2 regions of the Streptomyces sp. SID1328 genome follow, and region 2 is predicted to be linked to the other one. Evidence: riboswitches for the same ligand, from Rfam matches in the RefSeq annotation. Region 2 holds a riboswitch; the other holds the start of a gene.
What was found. Region 2 has a riboswitch for cobalamin ahead of metE (5-methyltetrahydropteroyltriglutamate--homocysteine S-methyltransferase). Riboswitches for the same ligand answer to the same signal wherever they lie in the genome.
Positions count from the first base shown of each region.

Region 1: linked by a shared signal. The riboswitch ahead of GT030_RS31015 (CbtB-domain containing protein) and the one ahead of metE (5-methyltetrahydropteroyltriglutamate--homocysteine S-methyltransferase) in region 2 are both predicted to bind cobalamin.

Region 1 is NZ_WWKH01000960.1:5,966-14,368, forward strand. Features, by position in the region: gene GT030_RS30980 (DUF3533 domain-containing protein) at 1-1,128, opposite strand, end outside; gene GT030_RS30985 (DoxX family protein) at 1,465-2,007, shown strand; gene GT030_RS30990 (NAD(P)/FAD-dependent oxidoreductase) at 2,154-3,608, shown strand; gene gap (type I glyceraldehyde-3-phosphate dehydrogenase) at 3,692-4,687, opposite strand; gene GT030_RS31000 (helix-turn-helix domain-containing protein) at 4,782-5,738, opposite strand; partial or broken gene GT030_RS36895 (hypothetical protein) at 5,801-5,881, shown strand; cobalamin riboswitch at 6,094-6,226, shown strand; gene GT030_RS31015 (CbtB-domain containing protein) at 6,265-6,486, shown strand; gene GT030_RS31020 (CbtA family protein) at 6,508-7,263, shown strand; gene GT030_RS31025 (ASCH domain-containing protein) at 7,433-8,185, shown strand; partial or broken gene GT030_RS31030 (histidine phosphatase family protein) at 8,241-8,403, opposite strand, start outside.
Region 2 is NZ_WWKH01000324.1:6,315-14,717, reverse strand. Features, by position in the region: gene GT030_RS09360 (DUF4118 domain-containing protein) at 1-1,959, shown strand, start outside; gene kdpF (K(+)-transporting ATPase subunit F) at 2,191-2,280, shown strand; partial or broken gene GT030_RS36295 (potassium-transporting ATPase subunit KdpA) at 2,293-2,670, shown strand; gene GT030_RS36290 (potassium-transporting ATPase subunit C) at 2,659-2,961, shown strand; partial or broken gene GT030_RS09345 (ABC transporter substrate-binding protein) at 3,442-3,882, opposite strand; gene metE (5-methyltetrahydropteroyltriglutamate--homocysteine S-methyltransferase) at 3,976-6,294, opposite strand; cobalamin riboswitch at 6,466-6,657, opposite strand; gene GT030_RS09335 (ATP-binding protein) at 6,830-7,378, opposite strand; gene GT030_RS09330 (helix-turn-helix transcriptional regulator) at 7,618-8,403, shown strand, end outside.

The sequences.
Region 1 (8,403 bases), on a different contig from region 2:
TACCCCGGCCGCCAGTTGCCGCATCGGCTCGAAGGCGCCGAGGAACCGGTAGAAGCCCGGCACCGCCTCCAGCGGCACGGTGGCGCCCGAGGACGGCAGCGCGAACGCGATGAAGACGAACATCGACACGAGCTGGCCCAGGCTGCCGAAGGCCGCGTTGATCGCCTGCACCCCGAGCCCGACCGTCAGCGTCGCGCAGTACGAGAACACCCACAGCAGACCGGCGTGCGGGGCGTCCATGCCCAGCACGCCGATCGTCGCCAGCATGATCAGCGAGGTGGTGAGCAGCGAGAGGCCGGCCGTCATCACCATCTTCAGCACCAGCGTCCGGGTCCGGTTGATGTGCACCGTCGGACGCCGCGAGTGCCAGGGGCCGATCTCCGTGTCGGCGTAGCCGAGCCCGCTGTCGACGCCGTTGTGGATGATGTTGCCGCCGATGAACCCGGCCAGCACCAGCAGCAGCGCGTAGTAGAAGGCGCTCAGCCCCAGCCCGCTGTGGGCGCCGATGGGGTGGCCCACCTGTGTCCGCACCTCCACCGGGTCGGCGATCAGCACGCGGGTCGCCGCGCTCGCCTGCTTCACTTCGGGGGACGCCGACAACTGCTTGCCGACCGAGACCGACACCTGGTGCGCGGCGCTCTGCGTGATCCGTCCCGCCAGCGAGGAGGCCAGGCTGCCCACGCCGGGGTTGGTCAGCACGGTCAGCTCCGGGCGGGACTTGGCGTCCGCGGTGGCCAGCGCGCCCACGGTCGCAGTGAAGTCCGCCGGGATCACCAGGGCGCCGTACACCCGGCCCGACGCCAGCTCGTCCTGCGCCTTGGCCCGTGACATCGGCCGCCAGCGGACCCGGTCGTCGGAGGAGCCGGAGGAGAGGACGGAACGGGCGGCCTGCGTGCCCACGTTGGCCTTCTGGCCCGGCAGCGGCTCGCCCTCGTCCAGGTTCACCAGCGCCACCGGCATCCGGTGCAGGCTGCCCTCCGGGGTGAGGATGCCGCCCATGTACAGCAGCGACAGCACCAGCGCGACCAGCGAGCTGAGCACCGCGGGCATCAGCCACAGCTTCCACCGCCCCAGCAAATGCGCCGCGCTCAGCCACGGTCCGGACGCGTGCGGGGTCCCGGAAGCCATACCACTCCAACAGGTGCAGTCGGCGGCAACCGCCGAACGGGCTGCGGCGAGGGGCCCGTACCAGCATGTCCGGCCACCGGACCGCACCGCCTGCGGACGCAAGCCGACGATAGGTCGCGGACGCGGAAACGTCCCGCCACGACACCGGCCATCTGGTCCGGGTGAGGTGACCCTCTGGCCCAGGGTCCAGTGCGACACCGCCTCCGCGGCCGCGCCCTCCCGGTGACGGAGGTCTGTGTCCCGCGCGCCCCGTGCGTCTGCCGGGGGGCGTACCGCCCCGATGGTCGCTAGCGTGTTGCCCAGTTCGGACCGCTCCGCCGACGGAAGGACCTCCCCATGGGCCGACGCAAGGATCTCGGACTGCTGGCCGTACGCCTCGGCACCGGCGGCGTACTGGCCGCCCATGGCGCGCAGAAGCTGCTCGGCTGGTTCGGCGGCGCAGGCATCGAGGGGACGGGCGAGTTCATGGAGTCCATGGGCTTCCGCCCCGGCAAGGCGAGCGCCATCGCGTCCGGGTCGGCCGAGCTGGGCGGCGGGGTCCTGCTCGCGCTCGGTCTCGGCACGCCCGCCGCCGGTGCCGCCGTGGCCGGGGGCATGGGCGGCGCCGTCTCCGTGCACCGACCCAACGGATTCTTCGCCGCGGCGGGCGGCTACGAGTACCCGGCCTACCTCGGCTACGTCGCCACCTGCATCGGCCTGACCGGGCCCGGCCGTTACTCCCTGGACCGGCTCATCGGCTACCGGCTCGACCGGCCCCGGCTGGTCCTGCTCTCCTTCGCGCTGAGCACCGCCGGCACCGCGGTGGTCGTCGCCCGCCGGGAGCGGGTCCTCTCGGCCCAGCGGCGCGAGGAGGCGGCGCCGGTCACTCCGGCTCCCTGACGGGGTCGCGGGCAGCGGTCTTCTGAGCGATTGCCAGGTCCACTACGCCCTTCGCCCGCGCGATCCGGCCGTGATCCTTCTTGATTGCCCCGGGCGTCGTTCCGGAGAGGACTCGGGATACGCGTCGGTAAGGCAGACTCGGTCCCATGACATCCACGACGCGGCCGAAGGCCACGGCCGTAGTCGTCGGTGGCGGGCCCAACGGGCTCGCCGCGGGCGCGCTGCTCGCCAAGGCGGGGCTCGACGTCACGCTGCTGGAGGCCGCCGACGAGGTAGGGGGCGGCACCCGCAGCTACGAGGCTCTGCTGCCCGGCCTGCTGCACGACCACTGCTCCGCCATCCACCCCATGGCCGTGAACTCACCGGCCCTGCGTGAACTTGAGCTGGAACGGCACGGACTGCGCTGGCTCCTGCCCGAGGTCGACTGCGTCCATCCCCTCGACGACGGCACGGCGGGCGTCCTGATGCGCTCCGTCGCGGAGACCGCCCGCCTCCTCGGCCCCGACGGCGATCGCTACCGGGCGCTGATCGAGCCCTCGGTACGGCACTGGGACACGCTCGCCGGCGAGGTGATGGGCCCGCTGCTGCGCGTCCCCTCCCACCCGCTGCTGCTCGCCCGCTTCGGCCTGCCGACCACCCTGCCCGCCGCCGCCCTCGCCCGTCTCTTCCGTACCCCGCAGACCCGCGCGCTCTGGGCCGGGATCGCCGCCCACGCCTTCCGCCCGCTGGGCCGCCCGCTCACCTCGGCCATCGGCCTCGGCATCTTGGTCTCCGGGCACGCCGCCGGCTGGGCCGTGGCCGAAGGGGGCTCGCAGTCCATCGCCCGCGCGCTGGAGAAGGCGCTGCGCGAGTACGGCGGGCGCGTCGAGACGAACGTCCGCATCACCGACCACCGCCAGATCCCGGCCGCCGACGTGACGCTCCTCGACCTCGACCCCGGCCAGGCCGCGGCCATCTACGGCGACCGGCTGCCCGCCCGGACGCGGTCCGCCTACCGGCGGTTCCGCCGGGGTCCAGGCGCCTTCAAGATCGACCTGGCGGTGGAGGGCGGAATTCCGTGGACCCACGAGAAAGCCCGGCGCGCCGGGACCGTCCACCTGGGTGGCACGCTCGCCGAGATCGCGCGGGCCGAACGGGACGTCGGGGCCGGGCGCATGCCCGAGCGGCCGTTCGTCCTGGTCGGCCAGCAGTACCTCGCCGACCCCGGACGCTCGGTGGGCGACGTGCACCCGGTCTGGGCCTACGCGCACGTCCCGTACGGCTACACCGGGGACGCCACGGAGGCGATCCTGCGGCAGATCGAACGGTTCGCCCCCGGCGCCCGCGACCGGATCGTGGGCCTGAGCGCCACCACCCCGGCCGGCTTCGCCGCCGCCAACGCCAACTTCGCGGGCGGCGACATCCTCACCGGCGCGAAGACGGCCCCTCAACTCATCCTGGGCCCCCGCCCCACCCTCGACCCCTACTCGACCGGCCTGCCCGGCGTCTACCTCTGCTCGGCGTCCACCCCACCGGGGCCGGGCGCCCACGGCATGTGCGGGGCGGGGGCGGCGGCTTCGGCGCTGCGGTACCTGCGGGACGCCACTCACCAACCGAACTGAGCGTCACCCGGAACCTCACCGCCGATGCGGGCGGCGAGCTTCCGGACACGTCCTCACCGGCTTGCGCCGGTGAGTTCTGCTGATCACCGTGCGAGGAGCTCCAGCGTGTCGATCACGCGGTTGGAGAAGCCCCACTCGTTGTCGTACCAGGCGACGACCTTGACGTGACGGCCGTCGACGCGGGTGAGGGCCGAGTCGAAGATGGAGGAGGCCGGGTTGCCGACGATGTCGGAGGAGACCAGGGGGTCCTCGGAGTACTCCAGGACACCGGCGAGCGGGCCCTCGGCGGCCGTGCGGTAGGCGGCGAGCACCTCCTCGCGGGTGACGTCGCGGGCGACCGTGGTGTTCAGCTCGACGATCGAGCCGACCGGCACCGGGACCCGGATCGAGTCGCCCGACAGCTTGCCGTCGAGGTTCGGCAGCACCAGGCCGATCGCCTTGGCCGCGCCCGTGGTCGTCGGCACGATGTTCACGCCGGCCGCGCGCGCCCGGCGGGGGTCGCGGTGCGGGCCGTCCTGGAGGTTCTGCTCCTGGGTGTAGGCGTGCACGGTCGTCATGAACCCGTGCTCGATGCCCGCCAGTTCGTCCAGCACGGCGGCCAGCGGGGCCAGCGCGTTGGTCGTGCAGGAGGCGTTCGACACGATGGTGTGCAGAGCCGGGTCGAAGGTGTCGCTGTTCACCCCGTACGCCAGCGTCACGTCGGCGCCGTCCGAGGGGGCGCTCACCAGCACCCGCTTCGCGCCCGCGTCGAGGTGGGCACGGGCGGCCTTCGCCGAGGTGAAGCGGCCGGTCGCCTCCAGCACGATGTCGACGTCCAGCTCGGCCCAGGGGAGCTGGGCCGGCTCGCGCTCGGCGAGGACCTTGATGCGGCGGCCGTCGACCACGAGGGTGTCGCCGTCCACCTCCACCGGGCGGCCGAGCCGCCCGGCCGTCGAGTCGAAGGCCAGCAGCCGGGCCAGCCCCGCGGGTTCGGTGAGGTCGTTCACCGCGACGACCTCGAGGTCGCTGTCGCGTTCGAGAAGAGCCCGCAGCACGTTGCGTCCGATGCGGCCGAATCCGTTGATGGCGATGCGCGTCATGAATGGTGTCCCTTCCGTTCGCCCTCAGGTTCCCGGACGGGGGCCGGACGCGGCAGTGGCAGGAGCGCCATGGTGCACAAGGATCGCGCCAGAGTTACTCGCCCCGCGCGAACGTCCGCCGGTAGTCGCTCGGCGTGGTCCCGAGCACGCGCTGGAAGTGCAGCCGGAGGTTGGTGCCGGTACCGAGCCCGACCTCGTCGGCGATCTGCTCCACGCTCCGCTCCGAACGCTCCAGCAACTCGCGCGCCAGGTCGACCCGCGCCCGCGTCACCCACTGCATCGGGGTGTACCCGGTGTCCTCCGCGAACCGCCGGGAGAACGTACGCGGCGACACGGCCGCGTGCCGGGCCAGCGACTGCAGGCTCAGCGGCTCACCGAGCCGGTGCAGCGCCCACTCCCGCGTCGCGGCGAACCGCTCGCCCAGCGGCTCCGGCACACTGCGCGGCACGTACTGCGCCTGACCTCCGCTGCGGTAGGGGGCCGCGACCAGCCGCCGGGCCGCGTGGTTGGAGGCGGCCACCCCCAGCTCGCCGCGCAGCATGTGCAGGCACAGGTCGATGCCGGAGGCCGCCCCGGCCGACGTGAGCACGTTGCCCTCGTCCACGAACAGCACGTTCTCGTCCACCCGGATCAGCGGGTACCGGGCCGCCAGGGCGCGCGCGTAGTGCCAGTGCGTGGTGGCCCGTCTGCCGTCCAGCAGACCCGTGGCCGCCAGCGCGAACGCCCCCGTCGAGATCGCCGCCAGCCGCGCACCCCGTGCGTACGCCGCGACCAGCGCCGCCACCACCGGCTCCGGCGGGTCCTCCCGGTCCGGGAACCGGTAGCCCGGCACGAACACCACGTCGGCCCACTCCAGCGCCTCCAGGCCGTGCGCCACGTGGTAGGACAGGCCGTCGCCGCCCGTCACCAGACCCGGCGCCGCCCCGCACACCCGCACCTCGTACGGCATGCTCGCGCGGGTCGTGAACACCTGCGCCGGGATACCCACGTCGAGCGGCTTGGCGCCCTCCAGGACGAGGACGGCGACACGGCGGAAACGGGAGGACGGCACGGGCAGCAGGGTACGCACAGGTCGGCGTGAATCCCTCGCGGGGCGCCGGACACCCCCCCGATATGCCGCTGTTTTCTCCCGTATACCAGGCGGGCCGGCAGTCGGAGGCGCTCGACTTGTTCCACCGCACCCGCGGACTCCTCGCGGACGAACCCGGCATCGACCCCGGCCGTGAACTCGCCGTCACCTACGGGCCGATCCTGCGCTGCCCGTCGACCCCGCGAAGACGCTCACCGGCTACTGGACGACCGAACTGCGCAACGGCGCCGACGACTTCTGACCCGTACCCCGTGAGGACGCCGCCTCGGGAGAGGAAGATCACCCGTGGGGGTGCGGTCTTGGCCAGGCAGGGCGCACGCGGTACCGTCGGGGCGATATCGACGACGGCGAAACGGAAGCCGGTGAGAAACCGGCACGGTCGCGCCACTGTGTGCGCGGTCCCTCGAGGGGCCGTGCGAGTCAGACCCGTGGCCGTCGTCCTGTGCACCACCGAGATGGGACGCGAACTCCCAGAGGAGGTACTGCCATGGCGCAGTCCGTCGCTCAGCCGACAGCCGGAAACCCCGCCGTTCCCGCCAAGCTGCCGCTGAAGGAGATAGCGCCCTGGGCGGTCTTCTTCGGTGTCCTCATGCTGGTCCTGCTGTACTTCGTCGGCGCCGAGCAGGGCGCCACCTCCGTGTTCAACGGCACGGACGTCCACGAGTGGGTGCACGACGCACGCCACCTGCTCGGCTTCCCCTGCCACTGACGCGAGGGACGCCGCACACCCATGAACTCCGCAACCGTGAGGAACCTCCTCGTGCGGGGCATGCTCGCTGGCCTCGGTGCCGGCGTGCTCGCCCTGATCGCCGCGTACTTCCTCGGCGAGCCCAACGTGGACAGCGCCATCAGTTTCGAGGGGCACCACTCCCACGAGCACGAGGTCGAAGTGGTCTCGCGCTCGCTCCAGTCCACCGCCGGACTCGCCACCGGCGTCCTCGTCTACGGGGTCGCCTTCGGCGGCATCGCCGCGCTCGCCTACTGCTTCGCGCTCGGCCGCGTCGGCCGCTTCGGCCCGCGCGCGACCGCGCTGCTGCTCTCCGGCACCGCGCTGCTCGCCGTGTACGTCGTGCCGTTCCTGAAGTACCCGGCCAACCCGCCCTCGGTCGGCGACCCGGACACCATCGGCAAGCGCACCACGCTGTACTTCCTGATGATGCTGCTCAGCGTGCTCCTGGCGGTCGGCGCCACCCTGCTGGGCAAACGGCTCGCCCCACGCCTGGGCAACTGGTACGCGACCCTGATCGCCGTAGCCGCCTTCGCCCTGCTGACCGGTCTGGCGTACGCCTTCCTGCCGGTCGTCAACGAGGTGCCGGAACACTTCCCGGCCACCCTGCTGTGGCGGTTCCGCCTCTCCGCTCTGGCCATCCAGACGGTGCTGTGGGCCGGATTCGGCCTGCTCTTCGGCGAGTTGGCCGAGCGCCTGCTGAACCCCCGTCCCGCGGTGGCACGCAGCACGGGCCAGGCGGTCGCCGCCTCCCACTGAGCCGGTGACATGACGACGAGAGGGGCCCCGGAGATCCTCCGGGGCCCCTCTCACCCGGACCACCCACGTGGCGTGGAATGCTCTTCGGCGACCGCTGAAGATCGGGAAGGCCGAAGACGTGTATGTACCGCCATCCGCACGAGCTCTCGACGACGACGAGCGTGAGCTCGTGGAGCTGGCACGCCGCACCATAGACGCGCATACCGACGCCGGGCCCGACGAGGACGGGGTCCACACGATGGGCGCCGCGGTCATGGCCGCCGACTACCGGATGTTCGCCGGCGTGAACCTCTACCACTTCACCGGCGGACCCTGCGCCGAACTCGTGGCTCTGGGAGCCGCCCGAGCCCAGAGCGCCCGCCAGATGCGCTGCATCGTCGCCGTGGGAAACCACGGGCGCGGGGTCGTCGGCCCCTGCGGGCGCGATCGGCAGGTCTTCGTGGACTACTACCCCGCCATGCGCGTCATCGTCCCCACACCCGAGGGGCCCAGGTCCGTTCTCGCCGCCGACCTCATGCCGCTGACTCAGCGATGGACCCCGGAAGGCATGAACGGTCTCGATCCCTCGCTCTACCAAGACCCCGAGACGGCCGGTCCCCCGATCATCCGGTTCCACCCCCGCTACCTTGCGGACGTCCGCTCCGGCGCCAAGACCAGGACCACCCGCTTCCGGGACCCGGCCCGGCTCGGGTCGGCACGGCTGGTGTTCGAGAGCGACCCCGAAGTCGTCCTGCCCGCAGAGGTGACCGGCATCAGGCACTGCCTGGTCAGCGACCTCACCGACCAGGACGCCCGGGCCGAGGGGCTGACGACCGCCACCGAACTCCGGGAAGCCCTCAAGGGCCACTACCCGGACCTGGCGGCAACCGACGAAGTCGACGTGATCACCTTTCAGATCAACGACGGGACAGGCACCGCCTGAACCGCGGACGCACAAGACTGGGCCGAGGCCGGCTCATTTCGAGTCTCAGCCCCAGCTACTCACCCCCGAGCGCACGCCCCAGCCGCAGGTTCCAGCGTCCGGCCCGCCCGGACAGTTCCGTCGCGGTGAGTGGTGCCACGTCCAGTCGCCAGAAGGCGCCGGCGGGCAGGCCCAAGGCGTCTATGACGGCCGCCCGCACCACCTCGGGCTCCACGAGG
Region 2 (8,403 bases):
CACTACTTCCGGGTCGGCAACCTCACCGCACTACGCGAACTCGCCCTGCTGTGGCTGGCCGACCGAGTGGAGGAGGGGCTGCAGCGCTACCGGGCCGAACACGGCATATCAACCCCCTGGGAGACCCGGGAGCGGATCCTGGTGGCGCTGAGCGGGGGACCGGAGGGCGAGACCCTCGTCCGCCGCGCCGCGCGGATCAGCGCTCGTACACCCGGTTCCGAACTGCTGGCCCTCCATGTGGTCCCGGAGGACGGGCTCACTCCAGTCGACCCGGGCGTGCTGGACACCCAGCGCACCCTTGTCGAGTCGCTCGGCGGCAGCTACCACCAGACCACGGGTGAGGACGTCGTCGCCACCCTGCTCCAGTTCGCCGAGGCGGAGAACGTTACCCAGATCGTGCTGGGCGCAAGCCGGCACGGCCGTCTCGCCTCCTTCCTGCGCGCAGGCGTGGGAGCGCGGACGATCAAGGGGTCCGGCCCCATCGACGTGCACATCGTCACCCATGAGGAGGCAGCCGGTTCAGTCGCGCCGAGGCTTCCGCGTCCGAGCCGCGGCATGGGCCCGAGACGGTACTGGTCCGCGCTGGCCGGCGCCGTGATGCTGCTGCCCGTACTGACGCTGCTGTTGATCGCGCTGCGGGGCCACCTCAGTCTCGCCAGTGACCTGGTGATCTATCTGCTCGCCGTTGTCGTGGTCGGCATGGTCGGTGGGCTCTACGCCGCTCTGCCGGCAGCCGTCGCCGCGGCGTTGCTCGCCGATTACTACTTCACCGCTCCGGTGCACTCGCTGGCCGTGGAGCGTGCCGACGAGATCACCGCGCTCGTGGTCTTCATCGCCACGGCCGCTCTCGTCGGCACGGCAGCGGGGACGGCCGCGCAGCGTACGCGCCAGGCGGCACGCGTGACATCGGAGGCGAGGGCGCTGAGCCGCCTGGCCGCCGCCGTCATGCGTGGCCAGGATCTTCCGGCGCTCGTCGAGCAGATCCGGGAGAACTTCGGCCTCAGCGCGGTCAGCCTGCTCGAAAGGGCCCCGGAAGCATCCCCCGCGCCCCGCTGGTACGTGGTCGCCAGCGCCGGGGAGCGGCCACCGGAAAGGCCCTATGAGGCGGATGTGGAAAGCCCGGTCGACGACACTCTCACGCTGGCGGCTCGCGGTTCCGGACTGAGCACGGAGGACCAACGAGTCCTCGCCGCATGCGCCGCCGAACTGGGGCTTGCCCATGCCCGAGGGCGGATCGCCGGGTATCGCGGGGACACGGACACCGTCGCCGGGACCGAACGCACCCGGGCATCCCTGCTTCTCGCGGCAGGCCGCGATCTGCGTGCTCCGCTCCGTACGGCCGAAAGAGCGCTCCTGCGGTTGCCGGGCCGATCCGCAGACGAGCCCACCCCGCAAGAGGAGCAGTTGCTGGACACCGCCCGCGCGGCCGTGCACCGCGCGGCACAGCTGGTCACCGATCTCGACGATCTGAGCCGTCTGCACGCCGGGGCACTCGATCTCTACCTGCGCCCGGTCGACCTGGACGAGGTGCTGGGCGCTGCCATGGACGATCTCGGACCCGGTGGCCACTCGATCGTGCTGCGCCTGCCGGAACAACTGCCCGACGTGATCGCCGATGCCGCCCTCCTCACTCGCGCTCTCACCGCTCTCGGGGCCGACGCACTGCGTCACAGCCCACCGGACCGGCCCCCCGTCTTCTGCGCCCGGGTCCGGGGCGGCAGCCTGGTGATCCGGGTGGAGGACGGGATGCGTGAGCAGGACACCGAATCGAGCACGCCGGCCCCCCGAGCACCGCGTACCTGTAGGGCGGACAGCCTGACGCTGCGGCTTTCGCGTGATCTGACCGAGGCCATGGACGGGACCCTGGAGACGACCGACGACGGGCCGGTCTTCTCGGTGACGCTCACTCTTCCCAGCTGTGCACCCGGCGGCGGCGCGAGATCCGACCGCGACGGGTGATCGCCGGCACTCCACCATCACCCCGTCGGCCCACCCAGCGTCAACGCTTTACCGAAGTCGACTGATATAGCGTCAAAACGTACCAACTTCATCTTCCAACAGGGCGTATCGCACAGCTCCGCCCCTGATGACTCTGCGGGGTGCCTCGCGCATGTCGGACGTCGTATACATCGCGCTCACAGTCGTGGTGTTCGCCCTCCTCGGCCTTGCCTCCAAGGGAGTCGGGCGCTTGTGAGCGTGGAGAACATCGTCGGCCTGATCGTCGCGGCCTGTCTCGTGATCTATCTGGTCGTGTGCCTGATCTTCCCCGAGAGGTTCTAGGAGACAGCCCCGGTGAACGACACTCTCGCGGGCTGGCTCCAGGTGCTCGCCCTGGTGGTCGCGCTCTGTCTCTCGTTTCGCCCACTGGGCGACTACATGGCCCGTGTCCTGACCACCCCTCACCACGGGCGGGCCGAACGCCTGGTCTACCGGGCAGGGGGAGTGAACGGCGACGCGGACCAGAGGTGGTCGGCCTACCTTCGGAGTGTTCTGGCCTTCTCCGCGGTCTCGGTGCTGTTCCTGTACGCGTTCCTGCGCCTGCAGAACCATCTCCTGCTGTCCTTGGGGATGAAGCCGGTCCCCGCTGACCTGTCGTTCAACACCGCGGCCTCCTTCGTCACCAACACCAACTGGCAGGCGTATTCGGGCGAGTCGGCCTTGGGATATCTGGTCCCCGCGGACGCCGTCACCGCCAGCGGTTCCGGGCTCGACCCTGCGATCTCCCCGGCGTACGCCCACGAACAGGTGGCCCGCGTCGCGAAGGCCCGCCATCTCGCCCCAGCCAAGGTCAAGGCCTTGGTGGCCCGGCACGTCCGGGGACGTGTTCTGGGCTTCCTGGGTCAGGACGCGTCAACGTCGTCGCACTCAACCACGATCTGGCCGGGCTGGTGTGACCACAAGGGGACGGTGCGATGGGTGTCGAACCAGTTGATGAGCGTCTCGGGATGCTGTCTGAAGTAGTTGTAGGCGTAGAACCGCTGATCTTCGGGATCCCGCCACTCCCGCGCACACTCCGGGCTACGGCTGCGACGCGGTGTGCCCTCGTCCTCCGGCGTGCAACACCGTCTACATCCCCCAGGTCGACGACCAAGGGCAAACCGTCCTTACCGTTGATCGAGCGGACGCGGCCCAGCGTCCGGTCACCGGCCAGGAGACATGCGGTGGCGTGGGCGCGATGGGCGTCGTGGGTAAGGGCCCCGGCAGGATGAGGAAGCCGTTGTGGTCGAACGCCGCGGACCTTGAGCCGAATGCCCCAAGCTGCCTGAACCGGAGCCGTGGCCGGGAAGCCAACTACTGCTCGCCGGGCCCAGCCGCTCTCTTTGCGGACGGGCAGGTGGGCCCAGCGGGCACTGCGGCCCACTCGCGGTCAAGGATCGCGTGTACGACCGAGTCGCGCCAATGTCCGCCCTTGCGGACGTGCTCCCGGATCGTGCCCTCCTTGTCGCCGCCGTCCGCCCGCACGTCCTTGATGGCGTCCAGTTCGCTGCGGTTGGTGTTGTTGGTCTTCGCGTCGAGGATCGTGTCGTACGTGAAGACGACGTCGGTGGAGGTCAGCGGCTTGCCGTCGCTGAACTTCACGCCGTCGCGCAGGGTGTAGGTGTAGGTGAGGCCGTCGGCGGCGACCTCGGGAAGAGCCTTCACCAGTGCCGGTCTCAGCTTCAGGCCGGCATCGCGGGCGAGGAGGCCGTCGAAGATCTTCGAGTTGCCGTCCTTGCCGTATCCGAGCAGCGGACTGAGCGTGTCCGGCTCTGAGGCCACCCCGATCACGACGGAGTCGGCTGCGTCGCCGCTTCCCGTGCTGCTGCCGGGGGCCGAGCAGGCGGCGACACCCGTGAGTATCGCCGCCGTCGAGGCGGCTGTCCGTATCCGGTTGACCGTCATGAACCTCACACCCTTATTGATGATCTCAAGCTGTTGCATCTGAATTGCAATAAGGGCTACCCGGATCGGTCGGCCGACAGTCCGCCGTCTCTGTCAGTCCCCGGACACTTCCCGGCGCACCTCCCTCGCGGCTGCGACCAGGTGCTCCAGGGAGGCCCGGACCTCGGGCCAGCCGCGGGTCTTCAGGCCGCAGTCGGGGTTGACCCACAGGCGTTCGGCGGGGATGGCCTTGAGGCCGAGGCGCAGCAGGTCGGCGGCCTCCTCCGTGCTCGGCACGCGCGGGGAGTGGATGTCGTACACACCCGGCCCGGCCTCCCGCGGATAGCCGTGCGCCGCCAGTTCCCGGGCGACCTGCATGTGCGAGCGGGCCGCCTCCAGGCTGATGACGTCGGCGTCGAGGTCGTCGATCGCCTGGACGATGTCGCCGAACTCGGCGTAGCACATGTGCGTGTGGATCTGGGTGTCCGGCCGGACGCCGCCGGTGGTGAGCCGGAACGCCTCCGTAGCCCAGGCCAGATAGTGCGGGCGATCGGCGGTCCGCAGCGGCAGCGTCTCGCGCAGCGCGGGCTCGTCGACCTGGATGACGGAAGTCCCGGCCGTCTCCAGGTCGTTCACCTCGTCGCGCAGGGCGAGGGCGACCTGGCGGGCGGTCTCGCCGAGGGGCTGGTCGTCGCGGACGAAGGACCAGGCGAGCATGGTGACCGGTCCGGTGAGCATGCCCTTGACCGGCTTGGTGGTGAGGGACTGGGCGTACGACGTCCAGCGCACGGTCATCGGCCCGGGGCGGGAGATGTCGCCGGCCAGGATCGGCGGACGCACGTAGCGGGTGCCGTAGGACTGGACCCAGCCGTGCCGGGTGGCGAGGTAGCCGGTGAGCTGTTCGGCGAAGTGCTGGACCATGTCGTTGCGTTCGGCCTCGCCGTGTACGAGGACGTCGATGCCGGTCTTCTCCTGGAAGGAGATCACCTCCTGGATCTCGGTCCTGATGCGCTCCTCGTATTCGGCCGGTTCGATCCGGCCAGCGCGCAGGTCGGCGCGGGCGGTGCGCAATTCACCGGTCTGCGGGAAGGAGCCGATGGTCGTCGTAGGCAGCAACGGCAGCTCCAGGTGGGCGCGTTGGGCGGCGGCGCGTTGCCGGTAGGGATAGGAGCGGCGTGCGTCGAACGCGGTGACGGCCGCCGTGCGTGCGCGGACGGCAGGGTCGTGGGTGATCGGTGAACCCGCCCGGGAGGTCAGGTCGGCGCGGTTGGCGGCCAGTTCGGCGGCGATGGCGTCGGTGCCCTGGGCGAGGCCCTTGGAGAGGGTGGCGATCTCGGCGGTCTTCTGCCTGGCGAAGGCCAGCCAGCGCAGGATCTGCGGCTCGATGTCCCGCTCGGCAGAAGCGTCCAGCGGGACGTGGAGGAGCGAGCAGGAGGCGGCGACGTCGACCCGTTCGGCCAGCCCGAGCAGGGTGCCGAGGGTTGCGAGGGACGTGGAGAGGTCGTTGACCCAGATGTTGCGGCCGCTGACGACCCCGGCGATCAGGCGCTTGCCGGGCAGTCCGCCCACGGCGGCCAGGGCGTCCAGGTTGGCGGCAGCCGGTCCGGTGAAATCGAGGGCGAGCCCCTCGATGGAGGCCTTGGCCAGCACGGGGAGTGCCTCGCCGAGCCGGTCGAAATAGGAGGCGACCAACAGCCGTGGCCGGTCGGTGAGGCCGCCCAGATCGCGGTAGGCGCGGGCGGTGGCGTTCAGCTCGGCCGGGGTGTGGTCCTGGACCAGGGCGGGCTCGTCGAGCTGCACCCACTCGGCGCCGGCCGCCCGCAGGTCGGCGAGGACCTCGCCGTACACCGGGAGCAGCCGGTCGAGAAGAGTGAGCGGGTCGAAGCCGGCGGGGGCGTCGGGGGCGGGCTTGGCGAGCAGCAGATAGGTGACCGGGCCGACCAGGACGGGCCGGGCAGCGAGCCCCAGCGCCAGGGCTTCCCGCAGCTCACTGACCTGCTTTGTCGAGTCGGCGGCGAACACGGTGTCCGGACCCAGCTCCGGCACGAGGTAGTGGTAGTTGGTGTCGAACCACTTCGTCATCTCCAGCGGCGCACATTCCTGGGTGCCGCGGGCCATGGCGAAGTACCCGTCGAGGGCGTCGGCGTCGACGGCGCCGCGATGCCGGGCGGGGATCGCGCCGACCATGACGCTGGTGTCGAGGACATGGTCGTAGTACGAGAAGTCACCGGTCGGGACCTCGTGGAGGCCGGCCTCGGCCAGCTGCCCCCAGTTGGCGCGGCGGATGTCGGCGGCCGTCTCCCGGAGGGCATCGGCAGTGACCCGGCCCTTCCAATAACCCTCGATCGCCTTCTTCAGTTCCCGGTCGGGTCCCTGCCGGGGATAACCGTGGACGGTGGCCCGTACGGCCGCGACTGCGGACTTGGCTGTCACGAAACTCTCCTTCGCGAGCTCTGGACGAGAGAGACCCCGGAGACCGGGGTGTGCGAGCGCGAAGGGATGACAGACCGGACGAGCCACGGCACGCGTGACCGCCTGATATGTACGCCGACCCGCCCACGAGGTCACCGGGATCTCCGCGCACGGCGGTCCGCGCGCGGGCAGTGGCAGGTCTTCGGACTCACGGGCACGCCTCGTTCTTCCACGAGGCACCTACTGGCCGTCGCTTCCCAAGCCCGTCACTTCCAGGCCCAGTGCGTATGACGGCGGTCGTTCCCGCTCACCGCTGCGGGGCAGTCCCGGATTCCCACCGGGTTCCCTCTTACGACGCGCCTGCCTGGCGGACAGGGCGAACCAGCTGCGCGGCCAGCCTATACACGGCCCGGGTGCAGGGGCGACCCGCAGAAGTCACCTGGTGTCAGGAACTGCTGGCCCCCTGGGCCGACATGGGACTGAAACCTGCCGCGTCGGCACATTCGTCCCGCACGTGATCGTCTTCTCGACCTTCCTTGCAGGCCGTCCGAATGTCTCAGGCGGAGGGCAAGCAGCCGAGCCAGTCACCATCACGGGTGATGTCGGCTGGTAGACGCCGCTTGAGGGGCGGGCCGCGCTGGAAGCCGAGCGCCCATGAGACGTCGTCGCATTCGACACGGCCGAGGGGCGTGGGCGTTGGCAATACGGCGAGGAAGCGGGCCGAGAGCGGCCGGTGACAGGATCCAGCGTTTGCCGCCGACCGCGCCGCCGGTCTCTTCCTTGTCCCCCGGCCACTCTCAGCGTTCAGTGCTGCCGTCTTCAGGTGCGGGACGCCGTGCGACCGGTCGGAGACTCCAATGCAGACGGCGCCGTTGCTCCGGCGCTCGATGGTGATCTTCGAGACGGGGGTCTCGGTGTGCTCGACGGCGTTGGCCAGCAGTTCGGTAACAATGATGCGTCCGCAGTCGGCCATGTCGTCGTCCATGCCCCAAGCTGCCAGCGCATTGGAGACGAGATCGCGAGCGTGGCTCGCGGACTCACGGACGCAGGGCAGCTCCGCGGTGTAGCCCGGGGCTCCGATCGCATTCGGTTTAGCGACGGTCATGGTCACGAGGTCTTTCCCTCCGGCTTGGGGTGCCCGGTCCTGACGAGTGAGGTAGGGCTGGGCTTTCCTCCGTGCCGCCGCGCCGAACTCGACTCAGCGACCTATGACCAGTCAACGAGTGACGAGCGGTGCGCAACAGGAAGAGTCCTGGCTTTGTGCACACCGACCGACCGGAAGACTTTGCGTTCCTATTACCTGAGGTCTGGGCATCAGAGTGACGGTGGTACTACGTTCGGTGCATGGGAGTGAATCTCGCCCTTCAGAGCCGATTAGATCAACTTGGCATCACTCAGGAGGAGTTGGCGGCTCGGTTGAACTCTGCGCTGCAGGAGATCACCGGCCGACCCGGCGAAATCTCTTCCAGAACGGTCCGGAACCTGCTCAACGGATCAAGTCGACGTCCAATCGGCCGCACTTGCGCGGCACTTGAGCATGTGTTCGGCTGCCCCGTGGCGGACTTAGGGTTCAACGCCCCCAGCTCAATGCAACATCACTCGGAGGGCCCCGTGCGGCGTCGCGACTTCATCGTTTCCACCACCGGAACGGCAGCCGCAGCCGTCCCGATCGTCAAGCAACGTCGGTCAGTAGGCATGACGGACGTAGCCCGCGCCTCGGCCAGCGTGAACGAGTTCGTGGAGGCCGACAACCGGCAAGGAGGGCACGCCTCCCTGGCGACCGCAGCCCTCGAAGCTCGCGCCAAGGTGCTGGAGCTTCAACAGCGGAACGCCAGCGAACGTGTACGCCGCGCCCTGTACGCACTGGCGGCCGAGTTCACCACCATCGCCGCCTGGTCGTGCATCGACCTCCGCGACCTGGCTACGGCGCAGGCGTACCTGCATGAGTCGTCCACGTTCGCCGGCCTCTCGCAGGACCCTCCCACCGGCATGCGTGTGTGGGTCAACATGGCCATGCTCGCCTATCAGCGCAAGAACTGGCCGGAACAGCTTGCGGCAGCGCAGGCGGCCAACGCCTCCCCGGCCGCCCGTAGGGACCCCTTCTTCGGCTCCATGGGCCGCGTCCGCCTC